2 regions of the Micrococcus sp. 2A genome follow, and region 1 is predicted to be linked to the other one. Evidence: riboswitches for the same ligand, from Rfam matches in the RefSeq annotation. Region 1 holds a riboswitch; the other holds the start of a gene.
What was found. Region 1 has a riboswitch for thiamine pyrophosphate ahead of thiC (phosphomethylpyrimidine synthase ThiC). Riboswitches for the same ligand answer to the same signal wherever they lie in the genome.

Region 1 (9,808 bases):
CCCTGGCGATCGTGGTGGAGCTGGCGCGCGAGCACGGGGCGCTGTCCGCCGCGAACGACCGGGCCGACGTCGCACTCCTGGCCGGCGCGGACGTGTTCCACGCGGGCCAGGACGACCTGACGAGCACGCAGGCGAGGCGCGTGCTCGGCCCCGAGGTGCTGCTCGGGCGGTCCTGCCGCACCGAGGAGCAGGTGCGCGGGGCCGCGGCCGATCCGGAGCTGGACTACTTCTGCACCGGGCCGGTGTGGGAGACGCCGACCAAGCCCGGCCGGGCCGCCGTGGGGCTCGCTCTGCCGCGGTTCGCGGCGGAGATCACCGCCCCCGGCGGCGAGGCGGCGGGACGTGTGTTCTTCGCGATCGGCGGGATCGACGAGGACCGTGTGCCCGCGGTGCTGGGCACGGGCGCCGAGCGGATCGTGGTGGTGCGGGCCGTGACCGGCGCCGACGATCCGGAGGCGGCGGCGCGGAGTCTGCGTGCGGCGGTCACGGGCTGACGCTGCCGCGCCCGGGTGGGAGCGGCGCGGCAGCGCCGCGTGGACGACCCCCGCCCTCGCCACGGGGTCATCGACCGTGACCATGACGCGGTCGTGCTCCTGCGTCTCGTCGAGGGGTACCTCCAGGAGCGGCCTCGTCGAACTCCCTGGGTCTGCCCATGGTTCGAGGGCAGCCATTCCAGAACGATCAGTCCCGATCGCCCGCCCCCCGGTCCCGATGGCTGTGGTCGAGCGGGCCGTGCCAGCGGTCGGTGCGCCGGCCGACGTCGAGCCGCTCCCCCGCCGCGATGGCCTCCGCGAGCCACGGCTTGGCCGTGCGCAGGGCGTCCTCCCAGGCCGTCCCGCCCGCGGCGAGCACCGCGAGCGCCGAGGAGAGCGTGCAGCCCGTTCCATGCGTCGACCGGGAGGAGACGCGCGCGCCGCGCACCTCGGTGACCCGGCCTTCGGGGCCGATCACGGCGTCCGGGACCCCTTCCGCGAGGTCCGCGGCATGCCGGAGGTGGCCGCCCTTCAGGACGACCGTCACGCCGTGCTCCGCGGCGAGGCCGCGGGCCAGCTCCAGGGCGTCCGCCCACCGCGCGGGGACGTCCGCGCCGGTCAACGCCGCGAGTTCGGGCAGGTTGGGCGTGACGACGTCCACCGCTGCGAGCAGCGGCGCCCACCCGGCGGGCACGGCGGCGTCGGAGAGCGCGTCCCCCGAGCTCGCCACCATCACGGGATCCAGCACGACGCGCGGGGGCCGGACCCGCTCGAGCCAGTCGCGGACGGCATCCCGGAGCTCGGGCGAGCCGAGCATGCCGATCTTCACGGCGTCGAGCCCGATGTCCGCGGCGACCGAGTCCAGCTGGGCGCGGACGACGTCGACGGGCAGCGGATGCACCGCCTGCACGCCCTGCGTGTTCTGCGCCGTGACGGCCGTGATCGCGGTGAGCCCGTAGCCGCCCCACGCCGCGATGGTCTTGAGGTCGGCCTGGATGCCGGCGCCGCCGCCGGAGTCGGAGCCGGCGATGGACAGGACGCGGGGCACGGACCGGCAGTCGGGGGCGCTCATGCGGCCCAGGGTGCCACGTCCGGCGCCCCCGCCGGGCGGTTCGACACACGCGGCCCGGATGGTCTAGCGTCCGTGGTATCCCCACGGGGGCCCCTGGCATGGGGCTGAGATCGGACTGACGCCGTCCGACCACCGTCTGAACCTGTCCGGGTCATGCCGGCGAAGGAAGAAGGAGACACGGCCATGGCCGTTTCCGAGCGCACCGCTCCGCCCACCACCCCTGCCCCCGCCGAGGCCGCCGCGTCCGAGTCCGCCGAGGCCGGCGCCGCCGTCGTCGCGGAGGAGAACTACCCCACGCACCGCCTGGGCTTCCTCGAGGACCCCGAGCACGGCATCCGCGTGCCGGTGACCCGCGTGCACCAGGACGACTCCCCCGACGGCACCCCGAACGAGCCGCTCACCGTGTACCGCACCATGGGCCCGGGCGCCGACCCCACCCGCGGCCTTCCGCCCCTGCGCGCGGAGTGGATCCGCACGCGCGGCGACGTCGAGGAGTACGCGGGCCGCGAGCGCGACCTGCTCGACGACGGCCGCTCGGCCGTGCGCCGCGGCGCCTCCACCCAGGAGTGGCAGGGAGACAAGCGCGCACCCCTGCGCTCGGTCGAGGGCCGGCGCGTGACCCAGATGCACTACGCCCGCCGCGGGGAGATCACCCCGGAGATGCGCTACGCCGCCCTGCGCGAGGGCGTGGACGTGGAGCTGGTGCGCTCCGAGGTCGCGGCCGGCCGCGCCATCATCCCGGCGAACGTGAACCACCCCGAGTCGGAGCCGATGATCATCGGCAAGGCGTTCGCCGTGAAGGTCAACGCGAACATCGGCAACTCGGCGGTGACGTCGTCGATCGCCGAGGAGGTCTCGAAGCTGCAGTGGGCCACCCGCTGGGGCGCGGACACCGTGATGGACCTGTCCACGGGCGACGACATCCACACCACCCGCGAGTGGATCCTGCGCAACTCCCCGGTGCCGATCGGCACCGTGCCGATCTACCAGGCCCTCGAGAAGGTCGGCGGCGACCACCAGGCCCTGACCTGGGAGATCTTCCGCGACACCGTGATCGAGCAGTGCGAGCAGGGCGTGGACTACATGACCGTGCACGCCGGCGTGCTGCTGCGCCACGTGCCGCTGTCCGCGGACCGCGTCACCGGCATCGTCTCCCGCGGCGGCTCGATCATGGCCGGCTGGTGCCTGGGCCACCACAAGGAGAACTTCCTCTACGAGAACTACGACGAGCTCTGCGAGATCTTCGCGCGCTACGACGTCGCGTTCTCCCTGGGCGACGGCCTGCGGCCGGGTTCCGTGGCGGACGCCAACGACGCCGCCCAGTTCGCCGAGCTCGACACGCTGGCCGAGCTGACGGAGCGGGCGTGGGCGTACGACGTCCAGGTCATGGTGGAGGGCCCCGGCCACATCCCGCTGCACCTGGTGCGGGAGAACGTGGAGCGCCAGCAGGAGCTGTGCAAGGGGGCCCCGTTCTACACGCTCGGCCCCCTCGTCACGGACATCGCCCCGGCGTACGACCACATCACCTCGGCCATCGGCGCCACCGAGATCGCCCGCTACGGCACCGCGATGCTCTGCTACGTCACGCCCAAGGAGCACCTGGGCCTGCCGAACCGGGACGACGTGAAGACGGGTGTGATCACCTACAAGATCGCCGCGCACGCCGCCGACGTCGCCAAGGGCCACCCCGGCGCCCGCGACCGCGACGACGCGCTGTCCAAGGCGCGCTTCGAGTTCCGCTGGCGCGACCAGTTCGGCCTCGGCCTGGATCCGCAGCTCGCCGAGGAGTACCACGACGAGACGCTGCCGGCCGAGCCCGCCAAGACCGCCCACTTCTGCTCGATGTGCGGGCCGAAGTTCTGCTCCATGCGCATCAGCCAGGACATCCGCAGCGAGTTCGGCGGCGCGTCCGAGCAGGCGAGAATCGCCGAGGCTGGCATGGCCGCGAAGTCCGCGGAGTTCCGGGCCGCCGGCGGGTCCGTGTACCTGCCCGAGCCGAGCCTGCGCCGGCCCGAGGGGGACGCGGTGCTCGCGAGGGACTGAGCGGTCCGTGCCGCGGCGCGGGGGCCAGGGTGCTGGCCATGAGCACCTCCCCCGCGCGCGGGGCGAACCTGCCCGCGATCGCGGCGGCCACCGGCTGCCCCTGGGCGGAATGGAGGCGCGTCCGCCGGCCGACGGGAAACCCACGAAGGCCGCAGTCACCGCCACGCAGTCCAAGGTTGCTTCCCCCGAGGAGACGGCCGCCTGGAGGTGGCTCTGGAAGGACCTGCTGGGGCGACACTGTGACCAGCCTTGAGGGGCCAGCAGGAAGGGTGCGAGTGAGCTCTTGACACACACACACACTTCTTAGCGTTCGGTTCGACACCTGTAATGTGTGTCACATTCGCCCGCGAGGGCCCTGTGGAGGGAATCCGCCATGTATAAGACCAAGAAAGACGCGACAGTCTGGATCCTGGGCACAGCAACGCCTGCTGCTGCCGCCTTGGCTTCGAGCGCAGCAGCAGCCACGGTCGCTTCTGGGAATGGCTGGATCGTCACGAACGACCACGTCTCACTTTCCGTCAACTACTACGGCAACATCAGCGTCACCATCTGCGTGAAGCAAAGCAACGGGGACCGGTACAGCGGGGGCAGCATCACATACTCCGGCGGATCCCAAGGCACTCGGACTGCGACCACTGCATGCGCAACCGCCTGCGGGCAGCGCGTGAGCGCTTCCATGACGTACAAAGACACTCTTTCATTCACGGCGCCGAAAACTCGCATGACCTACAGCCTGAACCGTGCACCCGTGGGGGCCGTCGGCATTCCGGTCGACCGCGTCGTGGAGGTTGAGGTGAAGTGACCGCTCATTCGATCCTGACGCGTCCTCCCAGACGCCGCCCGTGACACGGTTGTTCGCCTCGCGCTTCCTCCTTCTCCTGATCGCGCTCGGAACAGCAGCGCTCCTCGCGTCCTACGTCGGGGTGGAGAAGGAGGAACGCTGGCACCTGGACGGCACGGTGTACGAGATCTCGGCATTCCCCGCTGGCGAGGCCTGGCCCATGATCCGGACGTCGCTGACGGGACCGGACTCCGGTTCTGCGGCCACGTCCACGAGCCCCCACGTGACGGCCCTCGCCGGCCGACCTGCTCTGGGCGTGCTCCCGGACGGCGTCGCCCCTACCGCGGTCGTCCCCAGCACCTCCCCCTTCGCCGCACGTGCCGCTGCGGGCGAGCTGAGCTGGCCGGACGTCGATCGGGTCGTCGTCCGAGACCTCTCCTCCGCGCCGGATCGCGCCACCGAAGCGGACCTCCTGGTCCCGTTCCTCTCCACCGACAGTTCGTCCCTTGCCGGCGTGATCGGCGGATCACCGGCCCAGGTCGACGAGCTCGTCCAATCGCTGCGGCGGGCCGGTGTCGTCGTCGACGTCGTCCCGCTCCCGCCGCCGTGGGAGGCAGCGATGCGACGCAGTGTCCATGTGCCCCTGCTCGCCGTGATCGCCGGCTTCGCCCTGCTGGGCGCACAGGTCGTCTGGCGCACGACCCTGCGCAGTCGACTGCTCCCTGCCGTCACCTCACACCGCCTCGTCGGTGCCTCCCCGCTGCGAGCGGCCCGGCTCGGTGTCTGGCCCGCCATACTCGCCTGGGCGACCGCCGCCGCGAGTGCCGGCGGAGTCTGGCTCGTGGCATGGCCCCGGTGGGACGCGGAGATCGGGCTCACGGGGGACACCGCTCTCCTCTGGTCCGCCGTGCTCGTCGTGGACGCCATCCTCATCCTCGGCACGACCCTGTCCACCCTCTGGGTCCGAAGGGCACACGCATGATGGCAGCCATGCGGGCCATTGCGGACGGTCTCCGCGACCTGTTCAACACGCCCGGACTGCTGTTCCTGTCCCTGCTGCACACGACCATGGCGTCGGTCGTGTTCGGACTGGCCCTGGGCGTCGCCGGCGGGGTGACCACGGCGCTCGAGGTGCTCGAGGACGCCGAGTCGTCGGGCCTGGTGACAGCCAGGATTCTGGACCCCGCCGTCACGACCGACCTCCGCCCCCGCGCCGTCGACACCGTCTCCCGGGCGTTCGCCGCCCATGTCGACGGAGTCGACCCCCGTGCCTTCCTCGTGACGGACGCCATCGGAATCGAGGACCCCCGGCTGCAGGGGGCGGTCATCGCCACGCCTGGTCTGGCCCGGGAGTTCGGCGCTGCCGCTGCCGTCAGTCCCGCCGAGGGTGTGTACTTCGCTCCCGCCGCGATCACCTCCGGGGGGCCGGGCGGCACCGTGTATGTGGGGTCCACACCCCACAGCTATGCCGGCCCACTCCCCGGGGACGCGGCCGCGCCGCGGGCCGACGGATCCCTCTGGCCCCTGGGTGAGTCGCCCGTCATCGTCACCAGCACCACGACCATGGCCGGCCTGATCGAACCGGCCCAGCTCGCGGCGGTCTACGGTTCCGTCGTGGCACGTCAGGACGCGGCCTCCGAGGTGAGAGCGGCACTCGACGTCCTCGAGGACGAGACGGGCGTGGTCGCCGAGTTGGCCCCGATCGCCTCGGCCAGGTCCCCGATCGCCCGAGAAGCCCGCGGTGCCGCTCTCATGATCACCGCCTACACCGCCGGGCTTGCCAGCGCCGTCGTGACAGTGGTGAGCCTCCTGACGACCATGACCCGTCGACTCACGCCCACGTGGCTGGCGCACCTGACGGTCGGGGCGCCCAGACGACTGATCCGGCTCCGGATCGCCACATCCGTGGCCGCGGTATGGGGCATTCCGGCCGTGCTCGGATCGTTGCTCGGCCTCGGCATCGCCTCGGAAGCGGGCGGACTGCGTCCGGCGCCTGTCGTCGTCGTGGTCGGACTGGCGGTCGTCCTGGCGATCGCCGCCGCATGCACCCGCCATCCCCTCCGCCGGCTGCACCGGGCCGTCCGCACGGCGGCACTCGTCGAAAGGACCGTGTGATGTCCCTGCTCACCGTGCACGACGTGCACCGCTCCTACCGCGGCCCCGCCGGGGATGTCCCCGTGCTCCGCGGCGTCTCACTCCAGGTCCCCGAGGGCGGCGTCCACGCGATCATGGGACCCTCCGGGTCTGGCAAGTCGACCCTGCTGCGGCTCCTCGCCTGCCTCGACACACCGGACGCCGGGAGCATCCGTGTGGCCGGGCGGAGCCTGCCGGCACCGTGGTCGTCCGACGGCGACGCCTACCGGAACCGGACTTGCGGCATCGTGCTCCAGGACCATCTGCTCATCGATCGGGCGACCGCCGTGGACAACGCGGCCCTGCCGCTGCTCTACGCGCGGCCGCGCACCTCGAAGCGGGAGCGCCGCGACATGGCCGCGGAGCTTCTGACGCGGCTCGGACTCGGAGACCGTCTCCGCCACCCCGTCGGCCGACTCTCCGGCGGCGAGCGCCAGCGCGTGGCCATCGCCCGGGCCGTGATCATGGGGCCCTCCCTGCTGCTCGCCGACGAGCCGACGGGCGCCCTGGACGAGGAGCGCACCGACGAGGTGATGGGGCTCTTCCGCTCCATGTCCCAGCCGGGGCGGGCGATCGTGATCGTCACGCACGACCCCGCCGTGGCGGCCCGGTGCGACCACACGTGGCGGCTGCGGGCCGGGCGGCTCGAGTGACGACGTCTGGCCGTGCCTCCTGCACAGGTGTCCGCAGACGGCGTGGCGTCCCCGGGCGTCGCGTTCCGGCTCCGGATGTCCGGGACCACTCCTAGGCTCGGGTGCATGAGCGCGCACCACGCCGACGACGGCCTCCCCGCCCCCGTCTCCACCCTCGCCGAGGATCCACCGGCCGACGGGCGACAGGCGCTGCCGAGTGGCGTCGTCGTGGGTGAGGACGGGCGGGCCCGCCCGCCGTGGGCGGCACGGGATCCGCTGCTGCGGGAGTACTACGACACGGAGTGGGGCCTGCCCGTCACGGACGAGCGGGGCCTGTTCGAGCGCCTCGTGCTCGAGGCGTTCCAGTCGGGCCTGAGCTGGCGGACCGTCCTGGCCAAGCGGCCCCGGTTCCGGGAGGTGTTCGCGGGCTTCGACGCGGACGCCGTCGCGGCGTTCGGGGACGCGGAGGTCGAGGCGTTGCTGGCGGACTCCGGCATCATCCGGAACCGGCGCAAGATCGAGGCCGCGATCGCGAACGCACGAGCCGTCGTCGGGATGCGCGGCGAGCGGTTCACCCCGCTGCACCCGGGCTCCCCCGGCGCGGGCCCGGCCTGGCACGGCGACGGCGACCGTCCCGCCACCGGCCTGCCGGGGCTGGTCTGGGCTCACCAGCCTGCCGCGACCCCACGGCCGGAGACGGTGGCGCAGGTCCCCTCGACCTCCGACGAGTCGCGCGCGCTCGCGAGGGCGCTGAAGGCGCACGGCTGCCGATTCGTGGGGCCGACCACGTGCTTCGCCCTGATGGAGGCCGCCGGGGTCGTGGACACCCACCTTCTCGGCTCGTGGCGAAGAGGGGCGTCCGGGATCTGGGAGTGAGCGGGGGCCTCCGGCAGGATGGGGAGCTCAACGCAGGACGTCCACACGAAAGGGTGACGACTGATGACCACCACCTCCGCCTCTCAGGGCTACCGCACGATCAACCCGGCCACCGGGGAGTTGCTGAAGTCCTTCGACAACGCCACGGATCAGCAGATCGCCGACGCCCTCGACGCCTCGCAGGCCGCCTACGAGCAGTGGTCCCAGAAGTCGGTGGCCGAGCGCGCCGCCGTCGTGAAGCGGATCTCCGAGCTGCTGGCCGAGCGGTCCAAGGACATCGCCGCGGTGATCACCACGGAGATGGGCAAGTCCCTCGGCGCGGCGGTCGGCGAGGTGCGCTACGGCGCCCAGATCTTCGGGTACTACGCGGACGAGGCCGAGGAGCTGCTCGCGGACCAGCCGATCAAGCAGTTCTCCGGGCAGGAGGCGTTCGTCCAGCGGCTGCCGATCGGCCCGCTGCTGGGGATCATGCCGTGGAACTTCCCGGTGTACCAGGTGGCCCGTTTCGTGGCGCCGAACCTCGTGCTCGGCAACACCATCCTGCTCAAGCACGCCGAGATCAACCCGCAGGTGGCGCAGCTGCTGGAAGAGCTCTTCACCGAGGCCGGGCTCCCAGAGGGCGTGTACCAGAACGTGTTCGCCACCCACGACCAGATCTCCACGATCATCGCCGATCCGCGCGTGCAGGGCGTATCCCTCACCGGTTCGGAGCGGGCCGGCGCCGCCGTCGCCGAGCAGGCCGGCCGGAACCTCAAGAAGGTCGTCCTCGAGCTCGGCGGCTCCGATCCGTACATCGTGCTCTCCGCGCCGGACGCCCGCGCCGCCGCCCGCGACGCACTGGCCACCCGGATGGGCAACTGGGGCCAGGCCTGCAACTCGAACAAGCGCATGATCGTCATGGAGGACCTCTACGACGACTTCGTGGACGAGCTGGTCCAGCGCTCCTCGGCGATGAAGCCCGGCGACCCAACCTCGCGCGACGCCGACGTCTACGGCCCGCTGTCCTCCGAGTCTGCGGCCGACGGGCTCGCCGAGCAGATCGCCGCGGCCAAGGAGGCCGGCGCCACCGTCCACGTGGGCGGCGAGCGCGTCTCCGGCCCCGAGGGCGAGGGATTCTACGTCTCCCCGGCCGTGATCACGGACGTGGACCAGGAGAACCCCGCCTACACGCAGGAGCTGTTCGGCATGGCCTCCGTGGTCTACAAGGTGTCCTCGGCCGAGGAGGCCGTGGCCCTGGCCAACGACTCCCAGTACGGTCTCGGCGGCGCCGTGTTCTCCACGGACCTGGACGAGGCCAAGCGCGTGGCCAACCAGCTCGAGGTGGGCATGGCGAACGTGAACCTCGCCTCCGCCGCCGGCGCGAACCTGCCCTTCGGCGGCGTGAAGCGCTCGGGCTTCGGCCGCGAGCTCGGCCCCATGGCCGTGGACGAGTTCGCCAACAAGCGCCTGTACGCGGTGCAGGGCCCCCTGGAGGGCTGACCCGGGGCCGGGTCGGCCGGACGGGTCCCCCGCTCCGGCCGGCCCGTCGGCCGCCTGACGCACACAGAGTGGTCACGACACGCCGTCACCGGACGCCGGTGGCGGCATGTCGTGACCACTCTGTTGGTTCGGGCCTGCTCGTCGGCCCCTCAGCCGCGCAGCGGGACGGTCGCCAGCACCTCGTGCAGCGGCCCGCCGGACCGGCCCTCGCCGAGCCGGGACGCCACGACCTCGAGCTCGTCCGCGGTCCACTCCGGCCCGCGGTACACCGCGAGCGCGCGCACGGCCTCGGCCAGCAGGACGGTGGCCGGCGCCGGCG
Region 2 (9,808 bases), 1.2 Mb from region 1:
GGGGGAGGGGGCCAGCGAGCGGGCCAGGGCCACGCGCTGCGCCTGGCCGCCGGAGAGGCTCTGCACCGGCCGGTCCGCCAGTTCCGCGAGCCCGACGAGTGCCAGCAGCTCCGCCACCCGGGCGCGCCGGTGCGCCCGGTCCCACCCGGCTGCCTCGAGCCCGTAGCCCACGTTGCGGGCCACGGTGCGGTGGGGGAAGAGCTGTCCGTCCTGGAACACCATGCCCACGCCGCGCCGGTGGGTGGGCACGGAGGTCACGTCCTGCCCCCCGATCTCCACGGACCCGGCCACCACGTCCTCCAGGCCCGCGATGCCGCGCAGCACCGTGGACTTGCCCGAGCCGGAGGCGCCCACGAGGGCCACGATCTCGCCGGGCGCGAGCGTGAGGTCCACGCCGCGCACCGGCACCGCACCGTCGGGGTAGGCCACGCTCAGGCCGCTCACGCGCACCCCCGCCCCGGCGGGCGCGCCTGGCGTGCCGCCGCCGTCGTGGCAGACCGCCGCACCGCTGGCTTTCCCTGGGTGGGGCGTGCGCCCCTCCGCCGTGCTCACCACGCGCCTCCCGCTCCCGCCGCGCCCCGGGGACGCAGCCTCTCGCACACCAGCATGATCGCGGCGCTCAGCACGGCCAGCACCGTGGCCGCGGCGAGCGCCATCCCGTAGTTGTCCGCGCCCGGCCGGCCGAGCAGCCGCACGATCAGCACGGGCAGCGTGGGTCGGTCCGGGCTGGCGAGGAAGCTCGTGGCCCCGAACTCACCGAGGGACACCGCGAACGCGAACCCCGCCGCCAGCCCTAGCCCACGCGCCAGGAACGGCCCGTCCACCGTGGCCAGCACGCGCAGCGGCCCCGCCCCGAGTGTGCGGGCGGCCTCCCGCAGCCGCGGGTCGACGGAGGCCAGCACGGGCACGAGCGAGCGCACCACGAGGGGCAGCGCCACCACCGCCTGCGCGAGCGGCACGAGCAGTCCCGAGGCGGCCAGGTCCGGCGCCTGCGCCCGCAGGGAGACGACGAACCCGAAGCCCACCGTCACGGCGGAGACGCCGAGGGGCAGCAGGACGGCGCCGTCGAGCCAGCGCTGGGCCCGCCGGGCGAGCGCCGAGCGCACGGGCCGCGTGAGCAGGAGCGCCAGCGGCACGCCGGCGAGCAGGGTGAGGAGCGTGGCGTCCACGGCGGTGCGCCACGAGTGGTCCAGCGCCTCCAGGGGCGTGGTGCCGCCGGCGAAGCCGGCCCCCGAGCTCGTGGCCAGCAGGGTGTAGTTGCGCAGCCCCCACCCCTGGCTCGAGTGGAAGGAGCGGAGCACGAGGGTGCCCAGCGGCAGCAGCACGAGCGCCGCGGTGGCCAGCGTGGCGGCCACGGGCAGCGCGTCCGCGCGGGTGAGGCGGCGCAGCGGGGCGTCCCGCAGGCGCAGGGCGCGCACGCTCCGCGCCGCGGTGGCCCCGGAGATCCCGACGGCGGCCATGACCACCAGGAACTGCAGCGTGGAGAACACCGCGGCCACCCGCAGGTCCAGGTACACCGAGGTCTGCACCCAGATCTCGGACTCGAGGGTGCCGTAGCCCGGCCGGCCCAGGGTCTGGACGATCCCGAACGCCGAGGAGCAGAAGAGGAACACGAGTGCGGCCGAGCTGGCCACGGCGGGCGCCAGCTGCGGGAGGGTCACGGTGCGGAACGCGCGCCAGGGCGAGGCCCCGAGGGTGCGCGCGGCCTCCTCCTGCCGCGGGTCCAGCGACGCCCACAGCGCGCCCACCTGGCGGACCACCACGGAGACGTTGAAGAACACGAGGGCCAGCACGACGGCGGCGGTGGACTGGTCCAGGCCCGTCCACCCCAGCGGCCCGCCGGGGGCCAGCACGGCGCGGAACGCCACGCCCACGACGACGGTGGGCAGCACGAACGGGACCGTCACCACCGCGCGCAGCAGCGCGCGGCCCGGGAACGCCCGGCGGTGCAGCACGAGTGCGGCCGGCAGCCCGAGCAGGAGGGCGGCCACCGTGCCGGCCGCCGCCATCCCCAGGGTCTGCCCGAGGATCCGCCATGTGCGCTCGCGGGCGAGGACCTCGCCGAACGCGGTGAGGTCCAGTGCGCCGTCCGCGGACACGCCGCGCCACAGCATGGCCGCCACGGGCCACGCGAAGAACACCGCCAGGAACGCGAGCGGCACGACGGCGGCGAGCAGCCACCACGCGCCGATCCCGTCCCCGCCGGCCCGCGTGCGGCGCCGTCGCCGTCCGCCCGCGGGGCGACCCGGGGGCGCGAGGACGGGCTCGGCGAGCGCGGGCGGGCCGGGGACCTGAGAGGTCACTTCCCGGCGTGCTCCTCGTGCAGCGCGGTCCACTCCTTGAGCAGCTCCTCGCGCTCGGCGTCCACGGCCTTCGGATCCGGGGAGATGGGGTCCTCGGCGAGGGGGGCGTTCTCGGCCCACTCGGCGGGCAGCTCCACGGACTCGTCGATCGGGTACATGTACATGGACTCCGGCAGCGCCTTCTGCACGTCCTCGGAGAGGAGGAAGTCGATGAACGCCTGCGCGCCCTCGGGGTTCTTCGCGCCCTCGACGACGCCGGCGTACTCCGTCTGCGGGGTGCAGGAGGCCTCCAGGACGTCCGTGGCCGGGGCGAACGCGGGGGAGGAGGAGTAGGAGAGCACGATCGGGTACTCGCCCTTGCCCTCGCCGCCGGAGAAGTCGGTGTAGTACGCGTCCGACCACGAGGCGTCCACCTTGGCGCCGCCGTCGAGGGCCTTCTCCCACCAGCCCCTCCAGTCGTCACCGAACTCCTCCTTGGTGGCGGCCAGGAGGGCGAGGCCGGGGGAGGAGGTCACGGGGCTGGTGAGCACCGTCAGCGTCGCGTACTGGGGGTCGGTGACGTCCTCGAGGGAGTCGGGGACCTCCACCCCCTCCGCCTCGAACCACGGGGTGTCCACGTTGAGGCACACCTGGCCCTGGTCCACGGGGATCATCCGGCCCTCGACCACGCGGTCCTTCGCGGACTCGGGCAGGTTCGCGGGGGTGTACTCGGCCACCACGCCCTCGTCGATGAGCCGGTGCGTGGAGTGGTCCTCGATGCCGTACACGCCGTCCACCGTGGGGTGGTCCTTGGCGAGCAGCAGCTGGTTGACCACGGAGCCGGCGTCGCCCGGGGCGGTGGTGGAGAGCTGGTGGCCCGACTCCTGCTCGAACCGGGCGATGAGCTCCTCGGGCAGCGCGAAGGAGTCATGGGTCATGATCGTGACGGTCTTGCCACCGCCCGCGGAATCGGAGCCGGAGGCGGCGGAGCCGGACGTGGTGGCCGCGGCCGCGGCGTCCGCGGAGCCCGCCGCGGAGGAGGAGCCGGAGCCCCCCTGGCCGGAGAGCGAGCAGCCCGTGAGGGCGAGGGCGGCGACGGAGAGGGCCGCCAGCGCGGCGGTGCGCGGGCGGCGGGCGTGCTCGGTGGCGGTGCGGGTCATGCGGGTCTCCTCCTGCGCGGCGGGAGGGGCCGGGGGCGGGCCCGCGGCATGCGGACGCCCCGGGAAAGGGTCTCGACTTCCTTCGCCGGTGCGAGCCGGAGCAGGTTCGAGGGTCTGCGGCGGACCGCACTCTCAGCGCCGCTGCGGCGCTCCCCTGTCGATGTGGACTGGAGCCAGCCTATCGCGTCCGCGCCGACCTTAGACTGCACGCGTGAGCACCCCCGACGAGGCCGCGCCGGCCGGACCCGCCCCCGCCCCCCAGGTCGCGCCGGCGACGCCGGCCTCCGACTGGGACATCCGCCGGCCGCACCGGATGTGGCCGCGCATGCTCGTGATCGTGCTGACGCTCGCGGGCCTCGTGGTGCTCGTGCAGTTCCTGCAGGGCATCTCCTCCATCATCGCGCCCGTCTTCCTCGGGCTGAACCTCGTGATCGTGGCCTACCCCCTGCAGCGCTGGCTGATCGAGCGCGGCGTGCACCCCGTCCTCGGGGCCACGGCCACGGTGCTCCTCGTGGTCACCGTGCTGGCCGTGTTCGTGGGGCTGATCTTCTGGTCCGGGCTCGAGCTGGTGAGCTCCCTGCCCGAGTACGCGGGGCGGTTCCAGGCGATCATGCAGGACGTCTCGGCGTGGCTGTCCTCCCAGGGGCTCACCCCGGACATGGTGAACGCGCAGCTGCAGGCCGTGGACATCAAGCAGGTCACGGGCGCCGCCGTCACCGCGCTGACCGCCATCGCGTCCAACGTCTACGCGGTGGTGGGCCTGCTGATCACCGTGGTCATGGGGATGTTCTTCCTGGCCATGGACTCCATGGCCGTGGAGCGCCGCGTCCGGCTGCTGAGCTCGGCTCGCCGGGAGTTCGGCCAGGCGCTCATGGACTTCGCGGGCGGCGTGCGCCGGTACTGGGTGGTGACCACCGTGTTCGGGCTGATCGTGGCCGTCCTGGACGTCGTGGCGCTCCTGGTGATCGGCGTGCCGATGGCCCTCGTGTGGGGCGTGCTGAGCTTCCTCACCAACTACGTGCCCAACATCGGCTTCATCATCGGCCTGATCCCGCCGGCCATCCTGGGCCTCGCGGAGGGCGGCTGGCCCGCCTTCCTCGGCGTCGTCATCAGCTACTCGGTGCTCAACTTCGTGCTGCAGTCCATCATCCAGCCCAAGGTGGCCGGGGACGCGATCGGCGTGATCCCCACCGTCAGCTTCCTCTCCCTGCTGTTCTGGGCGTGGGTCCTCGGCCCGCTCGGTGCGATCCTCGCCCTCCCGTGCACCCTGCTGGCCAAGGCCATCCTGATCGACGCCGATCCGAACGCACGGTGGATCAACTCGCTGATCGCCTCGGACCTGAAGGGCATGGAGCGGAGGCAGTCCACCCTTCTGGCCCGGCTGCGCGGCGGCTCCTCCGCGGAGGAGGGCAGCCACACGCGCGAGGAGGCGCGCGGGGTGAGCGTGGGCCTGAGCCCCGCGGAGGCCCGGCGCGCCAAGCGGGGGCAGCGCCCCGCCGGGGTCAGCGGCGTGGGGGAGCGGCCGGAGGATGCGGGGCCGCCGCTGAGTCCGGCCCCGGAACCCGTGGCCGGTCCTGCGGACGGGGCTGCACCAGCACCAGGTCGGTGAGGGAGCCGGCCAGGCGCAGCAGGGGAGGCGCCGGGAAGCGCAGCTGACGCCGTCCCGGGTGCAGCTCGGCCGTGAGCGCCGTGGCCGCCTCCTCCGTCGGCGCGTCCTCGAACGCCGGCCGCAGCACGTGCCCGCCCATCGGGACGGCGTCCACGAGCGAGCGCACCCCCTGCTCGGCGGGGTCGTAGGCCTCGGGCAGCGCGCCCCCGGGCACGGTGCGCACGCGCAGCGCACGGCCTGCCGCGTCCGGCGTGCCCTCGAGTCCGCGCAGCGCGGCCGCGCCGACCGCGTGCTCGGGGTGGAACCGGTCGGCACGCCAGTGCACCGCCAGCCGTCCCGGCTCGACGAAGCGCATCCAGCCGCCGAGGTGGCCCGGTCCGCCGAAAGGCCCGCTCCCCGGACGCCGGGGCAGGGCGGTCCAGACCACGCGCGTGACGCCCAGCAGGCCCGCGAGCTCGGCCTCCGCCTGGGCGGCGCTCCAGCCCGGGTTGACCTCCGGGGCCAGCACGGCGTCGGCGTCGACCACGGCGGTGCCCGCCCCGTCCGTCACCCACGAGTCGCGGGAGGCGGCCAGCAGCGGGGTGCGCACGGGGAGCCCGGCGGCGCGGGCGATCGCGCCGCCCACCGCGGCGTCGCGGTGCACGCCGACGTCGGGGTGCCGGGAGCGCGGGTCCAGGCGCCAGTGCACGGCCTCGCCGGCGGGCAGGAACGTGGGGCCGGTGCGGCCGACCAGGGGGGTGTCGAGGGGGACCGGGAGCTGCTCGACCGCGCCGGGGAGCAGGCGCGCGGCCGCCGCACGGTCCTCGGGGTCCACGAGGACGGCGACGTCGGCCGCCTCGGTGAGGGTCTCCGCGAGCCCGGCGATCGCGTCGCGGGTCTCCTCCAGCAGCGCGGCCGAGGGGTGGCGGGGCGGCAGGGCGAGCCAGACGCGCTCCGGCCGATCGGGGGCGTCGGGGTGCTGGGCCATGCCGGGGCGTCTCCTGGGGGTGGGGTGCGGTCCCCACCGAGCATAGGGTGTGCCCATGCACCTGCTCCTGCGCACCCTCTGGGTCCTCGCCCGGGCCCGCCGCCGCCCCCGCCTCGGCGTGTGGGACGCGGCCTCGCTGCCCCTGCGCGCCCTGCCCACGGACGTGGACATCGCGTGGCACATCAACAACGGCCAGTACTTCGGCCTCTTCGACCTCGGCCGCTTCGACCTCATGGCCCGCGCCGGCGTCATGAGCGCATTCCAGCGCCGGGGATGGACGCCCGTGGTCCAGGCCGAGCAGGTCGCCTTCCGCCGCTCCGTGACGCTGGGCCAGGCCTTCAGCATCGAGACGAAGTGCATCGGCCTGGACGAGCGGGCCGTGTGGTTCGAGCAGCGCGTCGTCGTGGACGGGGACGTGGCGGTGCGCGCCTTCATCTGCACGCGCCTGCGCGCGAAGGACGGCACGCCGGTGACCAACGACGTCGTCCGCGCCGCCCTCGCCGAGGCGGGCCACGACCTGAGCGCCGAGCCCACGGTTCCCGAGTGGCTCCACGGCTGGCGTGCCGACGTCGCGCTGCCCTCCGCGCGCACCCCCCTGCCCCACGCCTGGCGGGCCGGCGCGGACCACCGCTGAGCCCGCGGCCGCGCCTGCCGCCTCGGGCCCGCCTCCGGGGCCCGGGTCACCCGGCGTCCCCGCGTTTGCGCCGGAGCCCCCCGGACAGACAGGGTGGAGGCATGGAAGAGAGCCGCGCCGCCGCCCCGCACGAGACCGATGCACTCCTCGAGGCGACGGGCGGCATCCCCGACCCTGCCGACCTGCAGGGCCTCGCCGACGAGGCGGTCGAGCAGGTGCGCGCCTGGCTCGAGGACGCGCGCGGCCACGAGGCCGACTTCGCCGCCCAGCAGCTGGCCGCGGCGCTCAAGGAGCCGGGCGGCCTGGACTTCATCGTGCGCTTCGTGGACCACGTGATCCGCCCCGAGGACCCCGCCATCGCGGCCCGCGCGCTGCGCGAGCTCGCCCAGCAGCGCCCGGGCTTCCTGCCGCCGGCCCTGCGCGCCGTCTTCGACGTCGGCGGCCGCGCCGCCCCGCTGGTGCCGCGCATCGCCGTGCCGGTGGCACGCCGCGTGCTGCGCCAGATGGTCTCCCACCTGATCGTGGACGCCCGTGACAAGCAGCTGGGCAAGGCCCTCGAGACGCTGCGCGACGAGGACACGCGCCTGAACATCAACCTCCTCGGCGAGGCCATCCTCGGCAAGGGCGAGGCCGACCGCCGGCTCGAGGGCATCGCCGAGCTCATCCGCCGCGACGACGTGGACTACGTGTCCGTGAAGGTCTCCGCGGCCACCGCCCCGCACGCGCCCTACGCGTACGACGAGGCCGTGGAGGACATCACCGCCCGCCTCACGCCGCTCTACGAGCTGGCGCGCGAGAAGCGCACCTTCGTCAACCTGGACATGGAGGAGTACCACGACCTCGACCTGACGCTCGACGTGTTCATGGGCCTCCTGGAGAAGCCGCAGCTGCGCGACTACGAGGCGGGGATCGTGCTGCAGGCCTACCTGCCGGACGCCCTGGGCGCCATGATCCGCCTGCAGGAGTGGTCCGCGCGTCGCGTCGCCAGCGGCGGGGCGCCGATCAAGGTGCGCGTGGTCAAGGGCGCGAACCTGCCCATGGAGCAGATGCAGGCCTCCCTCATGGGCTGGCCGCTGGCCACCGTCGCCTCCAAGCAGGAGGCGGACACCAACTACAAGCGCGTGCTCAACTTCGCGTTCACCCCCGAGCACCTCGCGAACGTGCGCATCGGCGTGGCAGGCCACAACCTCTTCGACGTCGCGCTGGCCCACCGCCTCATGGAGCGCCGCGGGCTGCCGAAGGACGCGGTGGAGTTCGAGATGCTGCTCGGCATGGCCACCGGCCAGGCCGCCGCCGTGAAGAGGAGCGTCGGCTCGCTGCTGCTCTACACCCCCGTGGTGAAGCCCTCCGAGTTCGACGTGGCGATCTCCTACCTGGTGCGCCGTCTCGAAGAGGGGGCCTCCCACGAGAACTTCATGTCCGCCGTCTTCGACCTGGACGCGGACCCGGCGCTCTTCGACCGGGAGCGCGAGCGCTTCCTCGCCTCCCTGCGCCGGCTGGACACCGCCGTGCCCCGCCCGGCCCGCGGCCAGGACCGCTCGCGCGGCGTGGACGGGGAGACCCCTGCCCCCGTGGACGGCTTCGCCAACACCCCGGACACCGACCCCTCCCTGCCCGGCAACCGCGCGTGGGCCCGGCAGATCCTCGAGGCGATCCCGCGCTCCACCCTGGGCACGGACACGGCCCGGGAGCACGCCGCCACGAGCGCCGAGCAGGCCCGCGCCGCGATCGCCGCGACCGAGGAGCCCGGCGCCTGCTGGGGCGCACTGACCGGCCACCAGCGCGCGGACGCCCTCGACGCCGTCGGGCGGGCCCTGCACGCCGGCCGCGCCCGCCTGCTCGAGGTGGCCGCGTCCGAGACCGGCAAGACCCTGGACCAGGGCGACCCCGAGGTCTCCGAGGCTGTGGACTTCGCCCACTACTACGCACGCCTGGCCCGCGGCCTGGACGAGGTGGAGGGCGCGCGCGCCGTGCCCGTGCGCCTGACGCTCGTGATCCCGCCGTGGAACTTCCCCGTGGCCATCCCCGTGGGCGGCGTCCTCGCGGCGCTCGGCGCCGGCTCGCCCGTGGTGTTCAAGCCCGCCCCGCAGTCCGAGCGCACGGGCGCCGTGGCGTGGGAGCTCATCGTGCAGGGCCTGCGGGACTCCGGCCTGTTCGAGGGCGACGGCGCGCTCGCCGGCGTCGACCCGGCCGACCTGGTGCGGCTCGTGACGATGGCCGACGAGGACGAGGAGGAGGTGGGCACCGCGCTGGTGACGGACCCCGCCGTCGAGCGCCTCATCCTCACCGGCGGCTACGAGACCGCCACGTTGTTCAAGGGCATGCGCCCGGACCTGCACCTGCTGGCCGAGACCTCCGGCAAGAACGCGCTGATCGTCACGCCCTCCGCGGACCTGGACCTCGCCACCCGCGACGTGGTCACCTCCGCGTTCGGCCACGCCGGGCAGAAGTGCTCCGCCGCCTCACTCGTGATCCTGGTGGGCTCCGTGGGCTCATCCGAGCGCTTCCGCCGCCAGCTGCTGGACGCCGCCTCGTCCATCCACGTGGCGCACCCGGACGACCCCCGCGCGCAGATGGGCCCCGTGATCGAGGAGCCCGGCGAGAAGCTGCGCCGCGGCCTCACCGAGCTCGGCGAGGGGGAGTCCTGGGCGCTCGAGCCGCGCTCCCTCGACGACACGGGCCGGCTCTTCAGCCCCGGCGTGCGCGCGAACGTGCGCCCCGGCGCGGACGCGCACCTCACCGAGTACTTCGGCCCCGTGCTCTCCGTGATGACGGCCGCCACCCTCGAGGAGGCCGTCGAGCTCGCCAACGCGGTGGACTTCGGCCTCACCTCCGGCCTGCACTCGCTGGACCCGGAGGAGATCGACTACTGGCTCAAGCACATCCAGGCGGGCAACCTCTACGTCAACCGCGGCATCACGGGCGCCATCGTGCGCCGCCAGCCGTTCGGCGGCTGGAAGCGCTCCGTCGTCGGGCCCACCACCAAGGCGGGCGGCCCGCACTACCTGCACGGCCTGGTGGACTGGGAGGACGTGCCCACGTGGCTCACGAGCCCCGAGTCCTCCTCGACGGAGACCGCCGAGGGCACCGCGGGCGGCGTGGACCCCTCGTGGCTGCAGACGGCCCGGAAGCTGGACGAGAAGGCGTGGACCACCG

Region 2: linked by a shared signal. The riboswitch ahead of AAG742_RS09855 (thiamine ABC transporter substrate-binding protein) and the one ahead of thiC (phosphomethylpyrimidine synthase ThiC) in region 1 are both predicted to bind thiamine pyrophosphate.

What each region holds. Positions count from the first base shown of each region.
Region 1 is NZ_CP154351.1:910,100-919,907, reverse strand. Features, by position in the region: gene AAG742_RS04280 (thiamine phosphate synthase) at 1-494, shown strand, start outside; gene thiD (bifunctional hydroxymethylpyrimidine kinase/phosphomethylpyrimidine kinase) at 682-1,545, opposite strand; TPP riboswitch at 1,619-1,730, shown strand; gene thiC (phosphomethylpyrimidine synthase ThiC) at 1,729-3,588, shown strand; gene AAG742_RS04265 (hypothetical protein) at 3,962-4,390, shown strand; gene AAG742_RS04260 (hypothetical protein) at 4,431-5,351, shown strand; gene AAG742_RS04255 (hypothetical protein) at 5,360-6,484, shown strand; gene AAG742_RS04250 (ABC transporter ATP-binding protein) at 6,484-7,155, shown strand; gene AAG742_RS04245 (DNA-3-methyladenine glycosylase I) at 7,261-8,010, shown strand; gene AAG742_RS04240 (NAD-dependent succinate-semialdehyde dehydrogenase) at 8,074-9,489, shown strand; gene AAG742_RS04235 (2'-5' RNA ligase family protein) at 9,639-9,808, opposite strand, start outside.
Region 2 is NZ_CP154351.1:2,137,901-2,147,708, reverse strand. Features, by position in the region: gene AAG742_RS09865 (ABC transporter ATP-binding protein) at 1-444, opposite strand, end outside; gene AAG742_RS09860 (iron ABC transporter permease) at 549-2,192, opposite strand; gene AAG742_RS09855 (thiamine ABC transporter substrate-binding protein) at 2,300-3,442, opposite strand; TPP riboswitch at 3,503-3,608, opposite strand; gene AAG742_RS09850 (AI-2E family transporter) at 3,654-5,051, shown strand; gene AAG742_RS09845 (agmatine deiminase family protein) at 4,945-6,018, opposite strand; gene AAG742_RS09840 (acyl-CoA thioesterase) at 6,074-6,652, shown strand; gene AAG742_RS09835 (bifunctional proline dehydrogenase/L-glutamate gamma-semialdehyde dehydrogenase) at 6,754-9,808, shown strand, end outside.